4 regions of the Bradyrhizobium xenonodulans genome follow, and region 2 is predicted to be linked to each of the others. Evidence: predicted binding sites of a transcription regulator. Region 2 holds the regulator's gene; each other region holds the start of a gene.

Region 1 (5,867 bases), 120 kb from region 2:
AGATCGACTGGTCGCCGTGCGGATGATACTTACCGATGACGTCGCCGACCACGCGGGCGGACTTGACGTACTTCTTGTCGGGCGTGTGCCCCTGCTCGTTCATCGAGTACAGGATGCGGCGGTGCACCGGCTTCAGGCCGTCGCGCGCATCGGGCAGCGCGCGCGCCACGATCACGCTCATGGCGTAGTCGAGATACGACTTCTTCATCTCCTCGAAGATGGAGACGGGGCGAATATCCGAGGGTTGCGCCGGCTGGTCGCCGGGCTTGTCGTCGTCGTCAGCCAAGGGGAAATCCGGTGAGGTTTATCTGGGAATCATATAGCGCATCGAGCCCCTGATAACCACCCTCGCAAGGGTCTGTGAAGGGCTTTTTCCGACTGTTTTTCCAGAGACTTACGCATTCCGCGCCGGCACCGGAACCAAGCTCGAAATCGGCCGCCGCAAACAGCCCGTCAGGCCCCGAAAATCACTCGGTGCATGATGCGCCCGGGCACCAGTGTGAACAGCCCCGCCACCACCAGTGCGCCGGCGAACAGCAAGATCATCATCCGCCGGTGATCGGCCACGCGATGGACGTGCGCGCGCCACACCGCGAGCGGCAGCACCACCAGTGTGAAGATCGACAACAGATGGATCGGGCTGAATGGCCCAACCAGGCGGATCTGGTGAATCCAGAACGAGGATGCGGCCACCATGGCCATCAGCGCCACCCAGATCCAGCCGATCGTCCGGTGCGGCAGCGTGCCCTTGGGGGCCGCGAATTGCACGAGTCCCAGCACGAAGGCCGCCATCGCCGCGAAGGCATGCAGCGGGATCGCCGGAGCGGCGTCAAGCAGCGGCGCGAGGCTCATGCGGCCCTCCGGCCGGCAGGAACCGACCATGTGAATAGGATTAACATCAAGTTAATATCATTCACATCGAGCATCGTCAAAGGCTCACGCAAGGGATTAGGCAAGCCCGGAAAAGCTGAGGTTTAGCCGCTAATTGGTAAGAAATCCTGTCGTTTCACGCGAGCAAGCCGATTCCGCGCGGTAGCGTCTGGCGGCCCGGCCGCAGAACGAGATGCCGCAGGGTCCATCGCCTATCGGAAGGTGCGCACGTAGCTGGGGATGTCTGGAACCCGGCGTCGAAAACCACTATTCCCGGGTCGTCGCCCTGGAGCGGTCAAGTGACCAACGTCCTGTTTGTCTGCAGCGCCAACCGCCTCCGCAGCCCAACTGCCGAGCAGATCTTTTCGAGCTGGCCGGGGATCGAGACCGATTCGGCCGGCATCGCGAACGGCGCGGAGGTGTTGTTGTCCTCCGAACAGATCGAATGGGCCGACATCATCTTCGTCATGGAGAAGGCGCACCGTAACAAGCTGAACCGGAAATTCCGCTCCAGCCTGAATGGCAAGCGGGTCATCTGCCTCGACATTCCGGACGACTACGAATTCATGGATCCTGCCTTGGTCCGGATGCTCGAAAGCCGGGTCGGCCGCTTCCTGTCCCGACCCGGGTCGACCGTTTCCAGACCTTAGAACGGGATATCGTCGTCCATGTCGCTGTTGCGGCCACCGCCGCCGGCGGCAACCGGACGACGCGGCGCGCTGCTGACCGGACCCGAGGAGCCGAAATCGCCGCCCGGCTCGTCGCCGAAGCTGCCGCCTCCACCGCCGCCGCCACGACCGTCGAGCATGGTCAGGGTCGAGTTGAAGCCCTGCAGCACGACCTCGGTCGAATACTTCTCGACGCCGCTCTGATCAGTCCATTTGCGGGTCTGGAGCGCGCCCTCGATGTAAACCTTCGCGCCCTTCTTCAGATACTGCTCGGCGACCTTGCAGAGCCCTTCATTGAAGATCACGACGCGATGCCACTCGGTCTTTTCCTTGCGCTCGCCGCTGTTCTTGTCACGCCAGGTCTCGGAGGTGGCGATGCTCAGATTCGCGATCGGCCGCCCGTCCTGGGTGCGGCGGATTTCAGGATCCTTGCCGAGATTTCCAACCAGAATGACCTTGTTGACGCTTCCCGCCATCGCCGCTCTCCACTCCGAATGCCATTGAATCAAGAAGGCCGGTCCGCTCCCCGCGTTCCGCCGCGCCCCTGTTGAGGCGACCCTATACGCTCGCCGGACACTTGCGGGCGCCGATCAGCCCGTCCCCCCTCGGGTTATCCCCACATATAGCATCGACCATCGGTTCGTTCCAGATTTGTTCTTTGTGAATCACGACGCCGAATGTGGGGGGGGCCGATCGGCCAAGGGGCGGCAGAAGGACACGTGCCGGATGGAACCTTTCCATACGCCCGCAAACGAGAAAAACAACTTAACATTCATCAAGTTAGTAACGCCTCCGCAGCCAAGGAAGTGTGGCATTTCGGAGACGGACTCTCCCCATCGATTCGGACTACGCTCGCCTCGGAATTAATTCATTTGGGCGTCGCGTCTAATCAAACCGCTTCGGGGATTTCCAGAAGCGGATGAACCTGGGGAGACTGGCAATGAACAAGATCCTGATCGGTGCAATCGGTGCAGTGGCGTTGGGCCTGTCGGCTCCCGCGAGCGCGGCGGACATGGCCGCGCGTCCCTACACCAAGGCTCCGCCGCCGATGGTTGCCGCGATCTACGATTGGAGCGGCTTCTACATCGGCATCAACGGGGGCTGGGGCTCCAGCCGCAATTGCTGGGACTTCGTGACCCCAGTCACCGGTACGCTGATCGATGACGGCTGCCATAACGCAACGGGCGGCACAGTCGGTGGTCAGGTCGGCTATCGCTGGCAGTCGGCCAATTGGGTGTTTGGCGTGGAAGGCCAGGGCAACTGGGCTGACTTCAGTGGAAGAAACATCAGCCCGACCGCGCCAGGTCAGCAGAACCGTACGCGGGTCGATGCCTTCGGCTTGATTACCGGTCAGATCGGTTATGCCTGGAATAACGTTTTGGTCTACGTAAAGGGCGGCGGCGCCGTGGTGGACGACAGATACGACCTCATCGTCGCGCCGGGCTTTGTGGGTGCTGGCACGATCTTCGGTTCGGCCGACGGAACACGCTGGGGCGGAACGGTCGGCGCGGGGGTCGAATTTGGCTTCGCCCCGAACTGGTCGGTGGGCTTCGAGTACGATCACATCTTCCTCGGCACTCGAAACGTCGACTTCACCCTTGGCGGAGCCTTCGTTCAGACCGAACGCGTCCGTCAGGACGTCGATCTCGCCCTCATCCGGTTGAACTACCGTTGGGGCGGCCCGGCGATCGCCAGGTACTGATCGCAAGCATAGTCTTTTTGTGACGAAAGGCCGGCCTCGTGCCGGCCTTTCTGCTGTCTGTGAGCGAAGGAAACAATCAGTCAGCGATTGTGACGTTTTGTGAATGTTGTGGCTTTTCGGAGACACAACTTGCGGCTTCAATGGTGTAGACCGTCAGCAGTTGGACCACAGCGTCCGATGTCCTTCCAAGCTTAAGGAAGGCAGAAACAGAAACCGGGACTGGGATTAGGTTGAAATGAAAAAGGTTTTGTTGGCTTCGGCCTGTTTGTTCGCACTCGCTGCTCCGGCTTCGGCCGCTGATCTGGCAGCTCGCCCCTACACCAAGGCTCCGGTGGCTGTTGCCTCGGTCTACAACTGGACCGGCTTCTACCTCGGTATCGTCGGCGGCGGCGCCTGGGAAAATTCCTCGACCGACCCGAAGATGAAGGGCGGCTTCGTCGGTGGCACCGCCGGCTACAACTGGCAGACCGGCAATGTCGTGTTCGGCATCGAAGCCGATGGCGCTTGGGCTGACGTCAGCGCCTCGGTCACCGGCCCCGTCATCGTTCCCGGCTTCGGTGTTGCCACCGCCACGCTGAGCTCGAAGACCGATGCAATGGGCACCGTGCGCGGCCGCATCGGCTACGCCGTCAACAACGTCCTGTTCTACGGCACCGGCGGTTACGCCTGGATCGACAACAAGCTCAGCGCCTCCGCGCTCGGCGTGACCATCTCCGACAGCAAGTGGCACTCCGGCTGGACCGTCGGTGCGGGCGTCGAAGCGTTCTTCGCGCCGCAGTGGTCGGTCAAGGGCGAGTACCTCTTCCGCAGCCTCGGCGGCGAGACCTACTTCTCGGGCGCCCTGCCCACCGGCACGCTCGAGTTTCACACCGTGCAGGTCGGCGTGAACTATCACTTCGGGGGCCCGGTGGTCGCGAAGTACTGAGCTTCGCCTCCAACGCCATCCGCGTTACGAAAGGCCGGCCTTGTGCCGGCCTTTTTGTTTGACGGGCACGTTCCCGCACAGTTCCAGATGCCCTGCTCCTGCCAGATGCCGCCAGCGCGCCAACAATCCGTTGACGATTCGCAAGTCCCACTGGAAATCCGTCTCCGTTCTTCCTACGTTCGCTGACAACCCCATCGGCGCCGATCCCGGTTCCGGGCGAAGCGCGCCTTTTACACTGGCGCGATCACGCACCTTTGGGATTGCTTGAGGGCAACTCGGATGGATGAAGTGATCAAGGCGAAGCGCCAACAACAGAACGCGGGATCACACCTGCGCGCAATTACGATCCGTGGCGCGCGCGAGCACAACCTCAAGAACGTCGATGTCGAGATTCCCCGCGACAAGCTCGTGGTGTTCACGGGACTGTCCGGCTCCGGCAAATCCTCGCTCGCCTTCGACACGATTTATGCCGAAGGCCAGCGCCGCTACGTCGAATCGCTGTCGGCCTATGCGCGCCAGTTCCTGGAGATGATGCAGAAGCCCGACGTCGACCAGATCGACGGCCTGTCGCCGGCGATATCGATCGAGCAGAAGACGACCTCGAAGAATCCGCGCTCGACCGTCGGCACCGTCACCGAGATCTACGACTACATGCGCCTGCTCTGGGCGCGCGTCGGCGTGCCCTATTCGCCGGCCACGGGACTGCCGATCGAGAGCCAGACCGTCTCGCAGATGGTCGACCGGGTGCTGGCGCTGCCCGAAGGCACCCGCCTCTATCTGCTCGCGCCGGTCGTGCGCGGCCGCAAGGGCGAGTACCGCAAGGAGCTCGCCGAATGGCTCAAGAAGGGCTTTCAGCGCGTCAAGATCGACGGCACCTTCCATGAGCTCGCGGAAGCCCCCACGCTCGACAAGAAATTCCCGCACGACATCGACGTCGTGGTCGACCGCATCGTGGTGCGCGCCGACATCGGCCAGCGCCTCGCCGAAAGTTTTGAGACCGCGCTGAAGCTGGCCGAAGGCCTCGCCGTCGTCGAGTTCGCCGACGCGCCGGCGGCAGCTCCCGCGGAAGAGAAAAAGAAGACCGCGAAGATCCACGACAAGAGCGGGCCCGAGCGCATCCTGTTCTCGGAAAAATTCGCCTGCCCGGTCTCGGGCTTCACCATTCCGGAGATCGAGCCGCGACTGTTCTCCTTCAACAATCCCTATGGCGCCTGCCCCGCCTGCGGCGGCCTCGGCGTCGAGCAGCATGTCGACGAGGACCTCGTCATTCCCGACAAGGAGCTCGCCATCGGCAAGGGCGCGATCGCGCCCTGGGCCAAATCGTCGTCGCCCTATTACATTCAGACGCTGACTGCGCTCGGCAAGCACTACAAGTTCACGCTGACCACCAAATGGAAGGATCTGCCCAAGAAGACGAAAGACGCGATCCTCCATGGCTCCGGCGAGGACGAGATCAAGTTCTCCTACGAGGACGGCGTTCGCTCCTACGACACCAAGAAGCCGTTCGAGGGCGTCATCACCAACATCAACCGCCGCTATCGCGAGACCGAGAGCGAGTGGGCGCGCGAGGAGCTGGCGAAATATTTCCACGACGTGCCGTGTGGAGGCTGTAACGGTTTCCGGCTGAAGCCCGAGGCGCTCTGCGTCAAGATCGGCACCAAGCATATCGGCGAGATCTCGGAGCTATCGGTCAGGAAGGCCG
Region 2 (5,867 bases):
GGTCGCGGCTGCGTTCTACCTGCTGCTGTCGGGCGCCGAGGTCGCGACGCAAAGATCGTTCTTCATGACGGCCGTGGTGCTGATCGCCGTGATGGTCGATCGCCGCGCCATCACGTTCCGCACGCTGGCGGTGGCGGCGCTGATCGTGCTGGCGGTCGCGCCGGAAGCGCTGGTGCACCCGAGCTTCCAGATGTCGTTCGCGGCAACGCTGGGGCTGGTCGCGCTGGTGCAGGTCGGCATGCCGAACCTGTTCGCCTCGCCCGACCATTCCGCGACCGCTCGCATTGCGATGTGGGGCGGCCGCGAGATCGCCATGCTGTTCCTGGCCTCGCTGATCGCGGGGCTTGCGACCACGCCCTATGCCGCCTTCCACTTCCACCGCGTCACGCCGTACGGCGTGCTTGCCAATCTCGGCGCGATGCCGGTGGTCTCGGCGCTGGTGATGCCGGCCGGGCTGCTGGGATTGCTTGCGGCGCTGTTCGGGCTCGACGGCGTGTTCTGGTGGCTGATGGGGATCGGCATCGACTGGATGGTCCTGGTCTCGCGCTGGGTGGCATCGCTGCCGGGTGCGGTCGGCCGCATCCCGGCTTTCGGCATCGCGCCGCTGGTCGTGGCAAGCCTGGGGATCATCGTGATGGGCCTGTTGCGCACGCCGCTGCGCTGGACCGGCGCGCTGGTGCTGCTGGCCGGGATCCTCTGGGGACTGGCGGCGCGTCAGCCCGACATTCTGATCGCCGGTGACGGCCAGAGCGTCGCGGTGCGAGGCAGGGACGGCCAACTACATCTGATCAGGGCCGGCAAGGACAGCTTTCTGCTTAGGGAGTGGCTGGCTGCCGACGCCGATCCGCGCGATGCCGGCAGTCCCTCGCTTGGCGCTGGTGTGTCCTGCGACGAGTCCGGCTGTGTGACGCCGCTCGCCGACGGCCGCCTGGTCGCGCTGGCGTTGCGCATCGATTCATTGGCAGATGATTGCAGCCGGGCCGCGCTGGTGGTGACGGCGCGGCCCGCGCCGCCGGATTGCGCGGCGATGGTGGTCGATCGTCAGCGCCTTGCAGGGCAGGGCGCACTGGCGCTGACGCAGCGCGGCGACGGCTTTGCGGTGCAGGCGGTGAAGCCGAGGGGCACCGACCGCCCGTGGTCGCCGGCCATCGCGCGCGAGAGTGATTTCGGGGCGAGCCTTGCGCCGCCGGCGGCCGCGTCCCGCAATCGGGACGCGACGCCGTCCGAGGCGGACCTGCAAGCCGAGGATTGAGCGGCGCTACAGATACCAGACCAGCATGGCGTCGAGTGCCGTGCTGCCGATGACCGGCAAGGCCACCATCCGGCGGAAGCCGGCTGCGCGGGCCTCGGCGCCCGCGATCGAGCCGTCATGCGCGAGATCCTCGTTGAGCGCGGGCATGCCGGTCGCCCAGGCGCCGCCGATGCTGCCTTCGCCTTTGGCGATGGATTTCGTTGCGTAGAGCGCAGCGAGGTCGGTCTGCGCGCTGCAATCGCCGGCGCGAAAGATCAATGCCGAACGGGCCTCGTTCGGGACCCAGATCTCGAAGCGTCGCGCAATCGGGGTTGCCTGCGCCGAGAGGAATGTGAGGACAAAGGTCTGGTTGGTGCCGGTCCGATAGGGCACGCCGACGCCGAGATTGATCCCGACCTTGGCGGCGTCCTCCCAGCGCAGGAAGCTCCTGGCGTCGTGCAAATCCTTGATAATGAGCGGCATGCCGGCCTTCCAGGTGCGTCCGGGCAGGCCAAAGCCGCGCGGAAATCTGGTGTGGCGGGAGTTGAATTCGAACATGTCGGCAGTGCCGTAATAACCGTCGACGAGCCCCATCTCGTGGGAGATGTCGGCATCGTTGTGCCAGAGCTCGATCGCGCCGACATGCGCCTCGTCGTCACCGCAGAACAGCACCATGACGGCTTGGAGGAATTCGCCTGCAAACACCGGCACCGCCACGCCGCAGGTCAGGCCGGCCGCGAGGGCCTGGTCGGTTCGCTTGAAATAGGAGTTGGCGAATTTTGTGAGGATCACGGGATGGCCGCTGGCCCAGGCCTTGCCGGGAAGGCCTTCGTCATATCCGAAGCGCAAGGTTTCGCTGACGGACCTGAAGGCGGAGAGGCCCTCGTCGCCGTAGAGGCCGCCGCCGAATTCCAGCCGCATCCGCGTCCGGTCGGGTACCCAGAGTTCAACGACGCGAATGAAGGTTTTCATCGAACGTGTCCGCCGCCTCAAGCCGGGAACAGCATCGGCCATCTGGCTGTGGAACGGACGTTCAAAATTCAGGCAGGACAGCGCAAACTTCGTGCGGTGGAAGGTATGGCGAGTTGACCCGCCGGATCGGATTTTTGAAACGCAACCAAACCATCTCGCCGGCCTCGGCCGGCGATGGCGATTTCAATCCTGGCCCCAGCCTGGCGGCGGGGAAGGCCGCGTCACCCGATCGGCAGGCGGGTGATGGTCGGCCGGCTGTCGGCGATGATCTCCGGCTTGTGCTCGCGCTCGCCAACCGGCTGAGTCACGGGCAGTTGCAGGACGGTCGCGCGCTGGCCTTCAACGAGCTGCGTCACCAGCACGTATTTGCCGTCGGGGAATTCGATCGCGTCATGATGGCGATCGGGAATGTGGGGATCGATCTTGCCGAACTTGCCGACGCGCGAGTTGACGGTGCGCGTCCAGATCCAGCGATTGTCGTAGCGGACGTTGTCGGCGAAGGCGAGCTCCGTTCCCGGCAGCAGACAGACCGCGACGGTCGGATCGGCCGCGGAGGCAAAGCCGCGCGTCGAGGTGCCGCGGAAGGTTGTCGTGACGACCGTCTCGCCGACTTCGGCGGGACGCGACGCGACGGCATGCAGGCTGTAGTCACACATCGGGTGCTCCTCATGCAGAGATGGCGACCCGCGTCTCTTCCCGAGGCGCAAGCCTCCATCAGAGTGAAAGTATGAAGGCTCTGCCCGGTTGTAGGCAAATCTGCGGCTCGCCGCGGCAGGCCGCGATCACATTATCTTTCCCGAATCCGTTAGGAACAAAGCCTGCGCCCGTGCATTTCGGTGGCGCGTGTCAACGCCCTGCCGGTGCCGACCAACCGGAGTATTGCCAGCCCGGCTGCGACGGTTGCTCGATCGCATGACGCGCGCTGCGGACCTCCGCGCTGGCTGCCATCTCCTTGCGGACATGGTGACGCGATGGTGCGGCGAAGGCTTGCGACGCTGATGCTGCCATCAGCGCCGCCGCGACTGTACCCACGATGATGTTGCGCATGGTCGTCTCCTCGGTCAGTCAAGGCCGCGAAGCAACGCTTGCTTCGTGCGGCGTGCCGAGGATCTAGCGCCGGAGGAGCGGCCGGATAATCTGCGCGAAACCAGAAAGACTATCCAGCGGGAGCGGACAATCATCCGCTCCAATCGTTGAGGGCGATCGTCGATCGCGCCAAATACCTTCGATACCAAATACCTTCGATACCAAGTACCTTCGATACCAAGTACCTTCGATACCAAGTACCTGCGATAACCAAGTACCTCCAATACGAGGTACCCTCGCCATCAGTACTTCCGGTACAGCCCGATCAGCTTGCCCTGGATCTTCACCCGGTTGGGCGGCAGGATGCGGACCTCATAGGCTGCATTGGCGGGCTCGAGCGCGATCGAGGCGCCGCGGCGGCGGAAGCGCTTCAGGGTCGCTTCCTCGTCGTCGATCAGCGCCACCACGATGTCGCCGGTGTCGGCGCTCTCGTTGCGCTGGATCAGCGCCATGTCGCCGTCGAGGATGCCGGCCTCCACCATGGAATCGCCGCGCACTTCGAGCGCGTAATGCTCGCCCGAGCCGAGCATGTCGGGCGGGACGCTGATGGTGTGGCTGCGGGTCTGCAAGGCCTCGATCGGCGTGCCGGCCGCAATCCGGCCCATGACGGGCACCGCGACAGGGCGCTCGCCCTCGTCGGCGGGCGGGCTGGAGGTCGTCCGCACCTTGCCGAGATTGCCCTCGATGACGCTCGGCGTGAAGCCGCGACGGTTGCCGGCGGCCGCCTGAAGCTCGGGCAGCTTGATCACCTCGATGGCGCGGGCGCGGTTGGGCAGGCGGCGAATGAAGCCGCGCTCCTCGAGCGCGGTGATCAGGCGATGGATGCCCGACTTCGAGCGCAGGTCGAGCGCGTCCTTCATCTCGTCGAAGGAGGGCGGCACGCCGCTTTCCTTCAGCCGTTCGCTGATGAACCGCAGGAGCTCGTATTGTTTGCGCGTTAACATCTCGACCAAAATCCCCCGGTTGATGTCGTTCGATTCCGAGACGATGAATTCAGCGATAAGCCGCTACATCCTCGAAACAAATCATGAACGGACACTATATGTTCGATACATGTTCCGCAACTGCTTAATTTACCGTGAACGCGACAAAGTTCGCGGAACGCACGCGAACGAAGCGTTCAGACGGGCAGTCGCAACACCTCGCAAGGCGTGCCGGCCTCGGCTTTCGGTGCGAATGGTGCGCGCACGAGAAGTGCCTGTGCCGCAGCGAGATTTGCAAGCAGCGAGGAATCCTGGTGATTGACCGGAACAGCAATCAGCGCGCCGTCGTCGCGCATCTCCAGGCGCGCCCGCAGATAATCCTCGCGCTGATCATTGGCGCCGACGTCGCGGCCGAGCACGGCGCGCTCGCGGCGATGATGAATCACTGAGCGACCCGACAGCGCACGAATCAGCGGGACGAGAAACAGGAAACTGCACACGTAGGACGACACCGGATTGCCGGGCAGGCCGATCACGCGCATCGCCCCGAGCTGCCCGTTCATCATCGGCTTGCCCGGCCGCATCGCGATCTTCCAGAACGCCATCGAGATACCTTCGTCCCTCAGCGCCTGCTGCACCAGATCGTGGTCGCCGACCGAGGCGCCGCCGGTCGTGATCAGGATGTCGGCGCCGCTTTCGCGGGCGCGGCGGATGCCGGCCGTGGTGGCCTCCAGCGTGTCGGCGGCAATACCGAGGTCGACGGTATCCGCGCCCTCGCTGCGGGCGAGCGCGTGCAGGGCGTAGCCGTTGGAATAGACGATCTGGCCGTGACCGGGCGTCGAGCCCGGCATCACCAGCTCGTCACCGGTGGCGAGGATCGCGACCTTGGGAAGGCGGTGGACGGCGAGGTGCGGGTGGTTCATGCCCGCGGCGAGGGCGAGGTCGCGCTCGGTGAGACGGCTGCCCTTGCGCAGGAGCACGTCGCCCTCGCGGAAGTCGACGCCGGCGGGCCGGATGTGCCGTCCTGGCACCGCGGCTTCCTTGATCGTGATGCGCTTGGCGTCGACAACCGTGTCCTCCTGGATCACGACCGCGTCGGCGCCATCGGGAACGACGCCGCCAGTGAAGATCCGCACCGCTTCGCCGGTGCCGACCGATCCGGCGAACGGCCGGCCCGCCGCGACTTCGCCGATCACGTTGAGCTGGGAATCGATCTTTGCAGCGTCGGCCGCGCGCACCGCATAGCCGTCCATCGCCGACATCGCCTGCGGCGGCTGCGTGCGCCGCGCCGCGACGTCGCGCGCGAGCACGCGATGGAAGGCCTGGTCGAGAGCTACCATCTCTTCAGGCAGCGGCTCCGCGCCGGCGAGCACCGCGGCGAGCGCGTCGGAAACCGGCATGAGGGCCACGGGTGAAACTCCCACAAATCGAAGGTGTCGTGGTTGAGTTCTAGCCGAGTGGAGGAGCCGAAGCAAAACGGGGCGGGAATCGCTTACCGCGCTACACTTCCCTTTGGCACCCGTTGAGCTTATCTTTGCCTCGATGACAAAACTGCTCGAAAAAGCTCTGCAAGCCGTGCGGCAGCTTCCTGCGGATGGACAGGACGAGGTCGCGCGCGCGATGCTGGCTTTGACCGGCAACGCAGGGGAGCCTGA
Region 3 (5,867 bases), 4.1 Mb from region 2:
TCCTGCTCGGCGCTTGCAACACGACCGGTGAGATCGTCACCCAGACGGTGCCGACCGACTATCGCCAGCGTCACCCGATCGCGGTGCAGGAAGCCAAGAAGTCGATCGTGATCTTCGTCGGCAAGGCCCGAGGCGGCCTCTCGGCCGCCCAGCACGCGGACGTCGCGGGCATCGCCCGGGACTGGGTCGGTGAAGGCACCGGCTCCGTCGTCGTCGACGTGCCGGTCGACACCGCGAACTCGCGCGCCGCGGCGGCGACCTACCACGAAATCCGCTCCGTGCTCGCCTCCGGCGGCGTACCGTCGCGCGCCATCGTCCAGCATCCCTATCGCCCCGAGGATCCCGGACTGCTGCCGACCATCCGCCTGAGCTATTCCAAGATCGCCGCGGTCGCCGGTCCCTGCGGGCTGTGGCCTGAAGACGTCGGTCCGAACATCCTCGACCCCGGCTACAACGAGAACCGGCCGTACTTCAATCTGGGCTGCGCCAGCCAGCGCAATCTCGCGGCCATGATCGACAACCCCGCCGACCTCGAGCAGCCGCGGGCCGAGACACCCGCCTACACCGCCCGGCGCGACATCGCCTTCGAACGCTACCGCAAGGGCTCGACGACCGCGACCACCTATCCCGAGGCCGACAAGGCCAAACTCAGCGACACCGGCAGATGACAGCCATCCACGACGAAGAAGCGGACGATCCGCGACACCCCGAGGAACACATTGCGCCGGTTCCCCGGATCTCGGTGCAGGCCTTTTGCGAGACCGAACAGACGCTCAAAGCGGTGACCGCGGCCGGCGAGGATCGCCGTCTCGCCAAGGCGCATCTCACCGCCAAGGACGGCGGCCTTGCCGCGGCCATCGAAGTCTATGAGACGATGCCGACGCCGAACGTCATCGTGATCGAATCCGACGGCACGCGCGACATTCTCGAGGGCCTCGACGACCTCGCCGGCGTCTGCGATCCCGGCACCCGCGTGGTCGTGATCGGCAATCCCAACGACACTGCGCCCTATCGCGAGCTAGTGCGCCGCGGCGTCAACGACTACGTGGTCGGACCGGTCGAAACGCTCGACGTGGTCCGCTCGATCTGCAGCCTGTTCTCGGCCTCCGAGGCCATCATCACCGGCCGCGTCATCGCGGTGGTCGGCGCCAAGGGCGGCGTCGGTGCGTCCACCGTCGCACACAATGTCGCCTGGACCATCGCGCGCGACCTCGCGCTCGATTCCGTCGTGATCGATCTCGACCTCGCCTTCGGCACCGCGGGCCTCGACTACAACCAGGACCCGGTGCAGGGCATCGCCAACGCGGTGCTGTCGCAGGACCGCCCCGACACGGCGCTAATGGAGCGCCTGCTGTCCAAATGCACCGAGCGCCTCAGCCTGCTTGCTGCGCCTGCCACCCTTGACCGCGTCTACGATTTCGGCGCCGAAGCTTTCGACGCGATCTTCGACACGCTGCGCATGACCACGCCCTGCATCGTGCTCGACGTTCCCCATCAATGGTCGGGCTGGACGCGCCGCGCGCTGGTCAACGCCGACGACATCGTGATCGTGGCCGAGCCGGATCTTGCGAACCTGCGCAACACCAAGAACATGCTCAGCGTGCTGAAGGCGGCGCGGCCCAACGACCGGCCGCCGCTCTATTGCATCAACCAGGTCGGCATGCACAAGCGGGCGGAGATCGACGTCAAGTCGTTCGCCAAGACGATGGAAAGCCAGCCGATCGCGGCGATCCCGTTCGACTCGAAGCTGTTCTCGACTGCGGCCAACAACGGCCAGATGATTGCGGAGGTCTCCAAGAGCCACCGCACCACGCTGCTGTTCCAGGACATGGCGAACCGCCTCGCCGGGCGTGGCGAAGTGAAGAAGCCGAGCCGATCATTGTTCGGACCGCTGCTGAAGAAGCTCAAGGGCAGAACGGGTCGCGGCTCAGCCCCGCATCGCAAGGCGTCCTAACAAACAAGAAGCGAGGGCGGACTACTTGTCCGCCCGCTGCTGCTTCTTCGCCAGCAACTGCCGCAGCGCCGTGACCTTGGCCGCGGCCTGGTCCGGCGGCAAATCTGCCTTCACAAGGATTTCAGCCTCGGCTTCGCGGCCCTGCAATCCCAACACGAGCGCGAGATTGGCGCGGATCCGCGCGTCGTTCTGATTACGCTGATGGGCGCGCCCGAGGACCTGTTCGGCCCGCTGCAGATTGTTCTGCAGCATGTAGGACAGGCCGAGATTGGACAGAACCTGCGGCTCTTCGGGCACGATCTTCAGCGCGCTCGCATAATATTGCTGGGCTTCCTCGTTGCGGCCGAGCTGGTCGAGCGCCGCGCCTTGCGCCGACAGGATGCGCCAGTCCGGATCCTCGGGCGAATGCGCGCGGCCGAACACGTCGAAAGCCTGCTGGAAATTGCCGCTGTCGGCGAGCGCCCGGCCGTAGCCGGCGAGCAGCGCCTTGTTGTTGGGATGGTTGAGCACGGCCTGCTCCATCACCGCGACGGCCTGGGCGCGCTGGCCGGTCCCGCGCAGTGCCTTGCCGTATTCGAGAGCGACCTCGGGATCACCGGGCTTGGCGCGATAGCGCTCGCGAAGCGCGTCCATGTCGGGCTTCGGGTCGGCCTTGCCAGCCGTTTCCGACTTGCCGCCGAGCGCGCCGGTGACGTCCTCCAGGCTCGTGGTCTGGCAGCCGCCGAGGGCTAGCATCAGAAGCGCGGAGAACAGATATCTCGCCGGGGAAGAGGCAACGGACGAACGCTTGGACATACTCTGATCACTCGGCGACTGATCAGAGATGCTTACCGATTAACGCTAAAGTCCCGTTAAGGAGCCGCGCCGGTCCGGTTCAATCGGTGAACTCGGCACCGAATTCGCAGCCGATGCGCCAACGCAGGCGGCACTGGCGGGAATAGTCGGGCGCGAAGATGATGGTAAATTGCGGCGGCACCTCCAGAAACTCCGCCACCACCTTCACGCCGCCATCCGAGATATCCGTGATGGTGCAGTCCCGCGGCAGCGAGCCCGCGCCAAGGTGAATCTTGGCGAGCCGGCTGCACACCCGACGTTCGCTTCTCCGGCGATTTGCAAGCATTTGAATTGTTCACCCGTTAGATCACGGCCCATCCCGCACCCTAGCAGTAGCGAACATTCGTTGGGATGTGCTGAGCGGAGCCGTTCGCATTCGAGGCGTAGTGTCTCCGTGCTGTTTACGACCTCTTAGGGCTTTACGGGCCTTCAGGTTCGTTCTCGTATTGTTCTTGCAGGGAAGATCGAGCTCTGCTACCCTCGATTGTGCAAGAGGGCAGGCTGGTTCGAGCATGGTTCAGCGGGTTTCTACCGTCGCCTTTGAGGGGATCGAGGCCCGCGCGGTCGACGTGCAGGTGCAGGTCGCACCGGGCCTGCCGGCCTTTGCCATCGTCGGCCTGCCGGACAAGGCGGTGTCGGAGGCCCGCGAGCGGGTCCGCTCGGCGCTGATTGCCTCAGGGCTGGCGCTGCCGGCGCGGCGGATCATCGTCAATCTCGCGCCCGCCGACCTCCCGAAGGAAGGCAGCCATTACGATCTGCCGATCGCACTTGGGCTGATGGCCGCAATCGGTGCGATCCCGCCGGATGCGCTGACAGGCTTTACCGTGCTTGGCGAGCTCGGCCTCGACGGCTCGATCGCGCCTGTCGCCGGCGTTCTTCCCGCCGCGATCGGCGCCAATGTGCGCGAGGAAGGTCTGATCTGCCCGGCCTCCTGCGGCTCGGAAGCGGCATGGGCGAGCCCTGACATCCAGATCATCGCTGCACAGTCGCTGATCCAGATTGCCAATCATTTCAAGGGCACGCAGGTGCTGTCGCGGCCCTCGCCGCGCGTGCACGAGGCCGCTGCCTCCACGCTCGATCTGCGCGACATCAAGGGCCAGGAGAGCGCCAAGCGCGCGCTGGAGATCGCGGCTGCCGGCGGGCATCATCTCCTGATGATCGGTGCACCCGGCGCCGGCAAGTCGATGCTGGCGGCACGCCTGCCCTCGATCCTGCCGCCGCTGTCGCCGGGTGAATTGCTCGAAGTCTCCATGATTGCCTCCGTCGCCGGCGAGATCGAAGGCGGAGCGCTGACCGCGCGGCGTCCGTTCCGTTCGCCGCATCACTCAGCCAGCATGGCCGCGCTCACCGGCGGCGGCATGCGGGCAAAGCCCGGCGAGATCTCGCTCGCGCATCAGGGCGTGCTGTTTCTCGACGAGCTGCCGGAGTTCGATCCGCGCGTGCTGGATTCGCTACGGCAACCGCTGGAGAACGGCGAGGTCGCGGTGTCCCGTGCCAATCACCGCGTCACTTATCCGGCGCGCTTCATGCTCGTCGCGGCGATGAATCCCTGCCGCTGCGGCAACGCGTTCGAGCCCGGTTATGCCTGCAAGCGCGGCCGTATCGATCGCTGCACCGGCGACTACCAGGCGCGCATCTCCGGCCCGCTGATGGATCGCATCGATCTACGCATCGAAGTGCCGGCGGTGACCGCGGCCGACCTGATCCTGCCGCCGCCGGCCGAAGGCTCTGCGGAGGTCGCCGCGCGCGTGGCGGCGGCACGCGACATCCAGCTCGCGCGCTATGCGGATGCGGGACTGCCCAACGTCCGCACCAATGCCGAAGCCCCCGCCTCGGTGCTGGAGAACATCGCCAAGCCGGATGCGCAGGGGCAGAAACTGCTGCGCGACGCCGCGGAGACCATGCGGCTGTCGGCGCGCGGCTATCACCGCGTGCTGCGGGTGGCGCGCACACTCGCCGACCTGGATAACGCCGACAAGATCGGCCGTCTGCATCTTGCCGAAGCGCTGTCCTATCGCGCACTCGCGGAGGATGTGCGCCAACTGGCCTGATCATTGCGCGCATCAACCCGGCGGTAACGAGTTTCCTTTACGCTCTGCAAACCATAAGGCCCATGAGTCCCGACATGAGTTCGTGGGGACAGTTCCCAAGTGGCCCGGCGAGTAGAGTGTCATGTTGCGTTTCAAGATCCTGGCCTCGGTTGTTCCCCTGCTGGCCGCCGCGGTGTTCGCCCGCAGCGAGGTCGGAGCGGTCTCGCATCCCTGCATCGCGCTGGGCGACACCTCGGTCGAGCTGACCTCCCTGTTCTGGACGGCCGGCGTCCATGTCGCCTTCACCGACGATCTGTCGCGGGCCACGGTGCGGGTTCAGATCACCGACGATCCGGACGCCGCGGACTTCGCGGTCGTCGACGACGGCCTCGGCTCTGAACCCGACTCCTGCCAGGCAAATCCGGCGACACGTCTCATCACCATTGCCGCGCAACCGGTCGACGGCGGACCGGTCATTTACCTCTCCACCGACGGTCCGGCCGATTACCGCATCTATGTGCGCTCGAAGACGTTCTCCCAGCGCGAGGCGGCAGCCCTGATCGTCGGCGCCCATGGCGGCCAACGCCCGCTCCGGCTCCAGGCCGCCTCGCTTTGAGGCATTAAGAACTCGCTAACCCTGTTTGGAGGCCGAACCAAAGCCTCAAGCTGTTCGCAAGGTCGGCGAGACATCGTCGCAGCCGGCGGCGGGGTTTCGGACAAGAGTCGGGGTCGGTGACGATGGGTCGGACGTTCCGGATCAAGGTGCGCATGCGCCGCTTCAGGCGGCAGCATCCCCGCATCGCCTTCGCGATCCGCTCCTTCATGATCTTCTCGGCCACATTCGGCGGCGCCTACGGGTTCGTCTCCGGCAGCCGGTCCGAAAATTCCGGTTACGATCCCAACACCTTTGCGATCGGCGCGAGCTTCCTGTTCGCCCTCGCCTGCCTCGGCCTCGCCACGCTCAGCATGCGGCTGCGCTTCGTCAACAAGCGCCTGCGCGCGCTGGCCGCTCACAACGAGGCGCTGATCGACCGCAACTGGGAACTGAA
Region 4 (5,867 bases), 1.9 Mb from region 2:
CATCAGCAGGTTGCGGATGGTCGCCATTTGCAGGCCCGAACCGTTCGCGGCCATGGTGCCCGCGACGCCGGACGACAGCACGTGCGTGGTCGAGACCGGCAGGCCGAACACGTCGGCTGCGCCGATCGTGGCGGCGGCGACGAGCTCGGCGGACGCGCCTTGCGCATAGGTCAGATGGGTCTTGCCGATCTTCTCACCGACCGTGATCACGATGCGCTTCCAGCCGATCATGGTCCCGAGGCCGAGCGCGATGGCGACCGCGATCTTCACCCAGTTCGGGATGAACTTCGTGGCAGCGTCGAGCGAGCCCTTGTAGGTGTTGAGGACCGCGACCTCGTCCTTGCTGAGATCGTTTTCCTTGTCCTTCATCAGGAAGCGGATCGCTTCCGAAGTCAGGTACATGTCGTTGCGGGTGTTGCCGACGGCTTCCGCCGGCACCTTGTTCAGCGAACCATATTTGGCGACCTGATCGCCGACGTCCTTCACGAGCACGGCGAGCGAGGGGTAGGTGCCTTCGTTGAGCTTGTGCAGCGCGATGTACTGCGTCACCGCCGGACGGGGATCGCCGATGATGTTGTGGCCGGCGCCCTTGGCGGCGATCACCTTGGAGGCGGCTTCCGACGTCTTCTGGAACTGGGCGACCTGCGATTCCGGCAGCGCGCGGTTGAGCGCGTAGGCGGTCGGCACGGTACCGATCAGGATCAGCATGATCAGGCCCATGCCCTTCTGGCCGTCATTGGAGCCGTGCGCGAAGCTGACGCCGGTGCAGGTCGCGATCAGAAGGCCACGGATCCAGAGCGGCGGCGCCTTGTTGCCTTCGGGCGCCGAATACAGGGCCGGGTTGCGCACGATGAACTTGAGCAGCAGCAACAGCACGGCGGCGCAGATGAAGCCGAACAGCGGCGACAGCAGCAGCGCGTAGCCGATCTCGGTGGCCTTGCTCCAGTCCACGCCCGAGGTGCCGTCGCGGCCGCGCATGACGGCGTTGGCGATGCCGACGCCGATGATCGAGCCGATCAGCGTATGCGAGGAGGAGGCGGGCAGGCCGAAATACCAGGTGCCGAGGTTCCACAGGATCGCGGCGATCAGCAGCGCGAACACCATCGCGAAGCCGGCGCTGGAGCCGACCTGGAGGATCAGCTCGACCGGCAGCAGCGAGACGATGCCGAAGGCGACCGCGCCGGAGGACAGCAGCACGCCGAGGAAGTTGAAGAAGCCCGACCACATCACCGCGAATTCGGCCGGCAGCGAGTGGGTGTAGATCACGGTCGCCACCGCGTTGGCGGTGTCGTGGAAGCCGTTGACGAACTCGAAGCCGAGCGCGATCAGGAGCGCGACGAACAGCAGGATGTAGGGCAGGTAGCTCGTGACCCGCGTGCCTGTCGCGTTGATGTCTGCATAGATGCTGTAGGCGACGAACAGCAGGCCCGCGGCGAGGATGCCGAAGAACAGGATCATCGTCAGAGGATTGAAGCCCTTGTCGAGATTTGGCCTGGAAGCCGGCTGGACAGGCGTCGGATCGCCTACCGCACGGTCGAATGCAACATCTGTCATTTTTGGACGCCCCTTAACTGATTGGAAGGGCTATTGTCCGCGATGGATTTGAAGGCTGGATGACAACCAGCGCTTGAAAGCCGTTTTCCCACCTGTATTTAGGCGGCGCGCGCGGCTTTCCTCTGCAAGCTGGCGGCGATCTTCAAATCTTCGACAAAACGCTGATATTCCAACACTTTGGCCTCCGGATCAGGCAGCCGCAGCAGATAGGACGGGTGCACCGTCACGAGCGCCTTGCGTCCGTCGGGCAGGTCGATGAGCCGGCCGCGGGTCTTGCCGATGGGGGTGATCTTGCCGAACACGCTTTGCGCGGCGGTAGCGCCCATCGCCACGACGAGGTCGGGCTGAACGGCCGCCAGCTCCCGCTCATACCATTGCCGGCATGCCCGGATCTCCGGCGTGTTCGGCTTCTGGTGCAGACGGATTTTTCCGCGCGGCACGAATTTGAAGTGCTTCACCGCGTTGGTCACATAGACCTTCTTGCGGTCGACGCCGGCTTCCGCCAGCGCACGGTCGAGCATCTGGCCGGCGGGGCCGACGAAGGGATGGCCGGCGAGGTCTTCCTTGTCGCCGGGCTGCTCGCCGACCAGCATGATATTGGCGGACTTCGGGCCTTCGCCGAACACGGTCTGGGTCGCGTCCTTGTAGAGGTGACAGGCGCGACAATGCGCGGCTTCCTCGCGAAGCGCTTCGAGATCGTCGGCGGTGGTCTTGCGTGTCATCGGAGCCTCCGGCCGCTTCTGAGGCTTGTGCGGATCGGTTGCGGCGTTGGCGATCATGGCGCCGGTCATGCGCTCGGCATCCTCGATCAAAGGCTTAATGATCGAAGCCTCGGGCAGGTTCCTCCAGTATTTCTTCGGCATCTCGGCCTGCATCGCCTTCACCTTCAGGCGCGCCGGATTGAAGATGCTGGTGTAGTAGCGCCGCCATGTCTCCTCCAGCCGGTCTTCGCCCGGTGCCTCGCTCTTGCTGACGCCCGGTGTGAACGAGAGCGCGTGGCCGTCCCAATGGGCGCAGAGGTCGGGTGTCAGGATCGACCAGGGCATGTCGGCAAAGCGCTTGGCGAAGAACGGTGCGGCGAGTTCGACGATGTGATGCTCCGGCTCGAACCAGGCGACGTAGTGTGCTGCGCGCTCGCGGCCGATCTCGCGGAAGCGCACGAAGGCATGCATCTTGTGCTCGTCGCGACGGATCGCTCGTGCCATCGCAATGACCTGCGCGACATCAGGGTCGGTCGCGACCTCGATGAGATCGTGATTGTCTTTCAATCGCCAGAGCAGGCGATAGAGGATCGCAAATCGCTCGGGATCACGGTGCAGGATCGCAGCCTTGGCGAGCTCGACGAATTTTGTCGATACGTTGAAGGTGCCATCGTTCACCTCGAGGATCGGTGACGGCGAGGGCGATGCGAACAGATCGGTTTCGCCGCCCTGCACGGCCCAGGTGACATCGGTGGGCTGCACATGATGAAGCACGAGGCTGCGTGCGGCTTTGCGCCAGGCGTCGAAATCGGTCTCGGTGTCGAGGGTGATGTACTGCATCAGAAGCCAAGCCCCAGTTGCTTTGCCTTCGGCTTGAACCGCTCGATCAGCCCGACAGCATCGAGGCGATGCGGCGCGGGCCGGTGATCGCTGAGGACGATGAACGGCAGCGCCTTGTGCTTGGGCACGTGCAGCCGCGCCAGATCGGCGAGGCGGATCGTGGTGGTGCGCCGCGTCGCGATGATGCGCTCGACCGCCTTGGTGCCGAAGCCGGGCACGCGCAACAGCTCCTCGCGGCTGGCGCGGTTGACGTCGAGCGGAAAACGGTCGCGATGGCGCAGTGCCCAGGCCAGCTTTGGATCGATCTCGAGCGGCAGCATCGCGCTGTCGTCGACGATCTCGCCGACATCAAAGCCGTAGAACCGCATCAGCCAGTCGGCCTGGTAGAGCCGGTGCTCGCGCAGCAAGGGTGGCTGTACCAGAGGCAGTGCGCGGCTCGCATCAGGGATCGGGCTGAACGCGGAATAGTAGACGCGCCTCAGCCTGTACGAGCCATAGAGATTGGCACTGGTGTGGAGAATGGTGTGGTCGGAGGCGTTATCTGCACCGACGATCATCTGCGTACTTTGTCCGGCCGGCGCGAAGCGCTGAGGTTTTGTCTTTGTCTTCGCGCTGCGGCTGTCCTCGGCCTCGTCGAGCTTCAGCCGCAGCCGGCCCATGGTGCGGCGGATCGCGCGCACATCCTTCTCCGGCGCGAATTGCTGCAGGCTCGTTTCCTCAGGCATCTCGATGTTGATGGAGAGGCGGTCGGCATATTTGCCGGCTTCCGCAATCAGCGCGTCGTCGGCTTCCGGAATGGTCTTGAGATGAATGTAGCCGCGGAAGTGATGCTCCTCGCGCAGCTTGCGTGCGACGCTGACCACCTGCTCCATGGTGTAGTCGGGGTTGCGAATGATGCCGGACGAGAGAAACAGTCCCTCGATGTAATTGCGCCGGTAGAAGTCGAGCGTGAGCTTGACCACCTCGTCCACGGTGAAGCGGGCGCGAGGCACGTTGGAGGAGGCGCGGTTGACGCAATAGAGGCAGTCGTAATTGCAGGCGTTGGTCAGCAGCACCTTGAGCAGCGAGATGCAGCGTCCGTCCGGCGCGTAGGAATGGCAGATGCCCATGCCGGGCGCGGTCGAGCCCATGCCCTTGCCGTCGCTGGAATCCCGCTTCTCGGTGCCGCTGGAGGCGCAGGACGCGTCGTATTTGGCGGCGTCCGCGAGAATTTCCAGCTTGCGTTGTACGTCCATCCTGGAATCCCTTTGATTCAACTTACGAATCCGGATGAGCACCAATTCGATTGACTCACCCGATCCCGTTAGCTTTATATTAGAACATATCATGAACAAATGAGCCAGCCGCAGGTTCTTATTTTTGAGAGCCTCGGCAATCACCCCTGAAGGAGCGGCGAGCATGAGCGGCGCACGGATGAGCGCGCTTGCGATCTTGCGCGGCCAGATCGAGCGCATCGAGACGGCGGAGGTCGTGCATCAGCAGGATCGCGTCGCGCTCGGCCACAGCGAGGTTGATGGCGCGCTGAAGGGCGGGCTCGCGCGCGCGGCAATCCATGAGGTGTTTTGCGAGGGACGGCAGGGCACCGCCGCGACGGGTTTTGTCACCGGACTTGCGGGCCGTGTGACGGCACGCAAACCGCTGCTGTGGGTGCAACAGGATTTTTCGGAAATTGAAGCCGGCGCGCTGTCGATGAGCGGGCTCGCCGAGATCGGCCTCGATCCGCGCCGCGTGGTGATGGTGCGCGCCGCCGATGTCGAAAGCGCGCTGCGCACCTCGGCCGATGCACTCGCCTGCGATGCGCTGGGCGCGGTCGTGCTCGAGCTCTGGGGCGAGACCAGGCAGTTCGATCTCGTGGCGAGCCGCAAGCTGACGCTTGCCGCGCAATCGTCCGGCGTTACCGGACTTTTGTTGCGAATGGCCGCGCAGCCGCTGCCGTCGACTGCCGAGACACGATGGATGCTGCGCGCCGCGCATTCGCCGCCGGGGGCAGCATGGAGTGCCTGGGGCGCGCCGCGCTTCGATGCCGAGCTGTTGCGCAATCGTCATGGCCCATGTGGCCGGTGGATCATGGAATGGAAATGTGATGAGTGCCAGTTCAGTGAACCGTCGACGTATCCTCAGCCTGTGGCTGCCGCGCCTGCCCATCGACCGGATCCAGCGTTTCTTCAACAGCGCCGGGCTGGGTAAAGCCAATGAGCCGAACATTGTTGTCATCAAGGACAACAATGCACTGGTGATCCATGCGCTGGATGAGGCCGCCGAGCGCCTTGGCCTGCATATCGGCCAGCCGCTCGCCAATGCGCGGGCGATGTGTCCGGACTTGAAAGTGTTCGATGCCGATGTCGTGGCCGATGCCAAGACGCTTTGCGACATCGCCGACTGGTGCGACCGCTTCACGCCGCTGGTGGCGCTCGATCCGCCGCATGGGTTGTTCCTCGACATCACCGGCTGCGCGCATCTGTTCGGCGGCGAAGCCGCGCTGTTGCAGACCCTGGTCCGGGCGCTCGGCCGACAGGGATTTGCCGTCAGCGCGGCGATCGCCGGCACTTCGGTCTGCGCGCGCACGCTGACGCGGCAGGCCACGGGCACCATCGTTGCCGATGGCGGGGAGGCGGCGGCGATCGACCGGCTGCCGGTGTCCGCGCTTGGCGCCGGCGAGGCCATCACCACCGGTCTGCGCCGCGCCGGCCTGAAAACCATCGGCGATGTCGCATCGCGCAACGCCCACGAAATCACGGCACGCTTCGGCGCACGGTTCTCCACGCTGCTCGC

Evidence for each region. Region 2 encodes LexA, which represses DNA repair genes until DNA is damaged. Its sites were predicted from a motif close to TGTTCNNNNTGTGTTCNG; they were not measured.
Region 1: the regulator LexA is predicted to act here: its motif matches at 2,180-2,197, upstream of I3J27_RS19910 (single-stranded DNA-binding protein).
Region 3: the regulator LexA is predicted to act here: its motif matches at 3,225-3,242, upstream of I3J27_RS00865 (YifB family Mg chelatase-like AAA ATPase).
Region 4: the regulator LexA is predicted to act here: its motif matches at 4,411-4,428, upstream of I3J27_RS11490 (putative DNA modification/repair radical SAM protein).

What each region holds. Positions count from the first base shown of each region.
Region 1 is NZ_CP089391.1:4,233,242-4,239,108, forward strand. Features, by position in the region: gene gyrA (DNA gyrase subunit A) at 1-286, opposite strand, end outside; gene I3J27_RS19900 (DUF2306 domain-containing protein) at 454-852, opposite strand; gene I3J27_RS19905 (low molecular weight protein tyrosine phosphatase family protein) at 1,170-1,520, shown strand; gene I3J27_RS19910 (single-stranded DNA-binding protein) at 1,517-2,014, opposite strand; gene I3J27_RS19915 (outer membrane protein) at 2,479-3,240, shown strand; gene I3J27_RS19920 (outer membrane protein) at 3,476-4,165, shown strand; gene uvrA (excinuclease ABC subunit UvrA) at 4,445-5,867, shown strand, end outside.
Region 2 is NZ_CP089391.1:4,353,638-4,359,504, reverse strand. Features, by position in the region: gene I3J27_RS20510 (ComEC/Rec2 family competence protein) at 1-1,252, shown strand, start outside; gene I3J27_RS20505 (GAF domain-containing protein) at 1,259-2,203, opposite strand; gene I3J27_RS20500 (hypothetical protein) at 2,425-2,859, opposite strand; gene I3J27_RS20495 (hypothetical protein) at 3,050-3,250, opposite strand; gene lexA (transcriptional repressor LexA) at 3,532-4,233, opposite strand; gene I3J27_RS20485 (molybdopterin molybdotransferase MoeA) at 4,410-5,621, opposite strand; gene I3J27_RS20480 (hypothetical protein) at 5,755-5,867, shown strand, end outside.
Region 3 is NZ_CP089391.1:181,163-187,029, forward strand. Features, by position in the region: gene I3J27_RS00845 (CpaD family pilus assembly protein) at 1-668, shown strand, start outside; gene I3J27_RS00850 (CpaE/TadZ family protein) at 665-1,954, shown strand; gene I3J27_RS00855 (tetratricopeptide repeat protein) at 1,976-2,749, opposite strand; gene I3J27_RS00860 (PilZ domain-containing protein) at 2,829-3,074, opposite strand; gene I3J27_RS00865 (YifB family Mg chelatase-like AAA ATPase) at 3,301-4,839, shown strand; gene I3J27_RS00870 (hypothetical protein) at 4,961-5,434, shown strand; gene I3J27_RS00875 (ATP-binding protein) at 5,557-5,867, shown strand, end outside.
Region 4 is NZ_CP089391.1:2,456,255-2,462,121, forward strand. Features, by position in the region: gene I3J27_RS11480 (inorganic phosphate transporter) at 1-1,554, opposite strand, end outside; gene I3J27_RS11485 (UdgX family uracil-DNA binding protein) at 1,653-3,095, opposite strand; gene I3J27_RS11490 (putative DNA modification/repair radical SAM protein) at 3,095-4,330, opposite strand; gene I3J27_RS11495 (ImuA family protein) at 4,494-5,282, shown strand; gene I3J27_RS11500 (Y-family DNA polymerase) at 5,179-5,867, shown strand, end outside.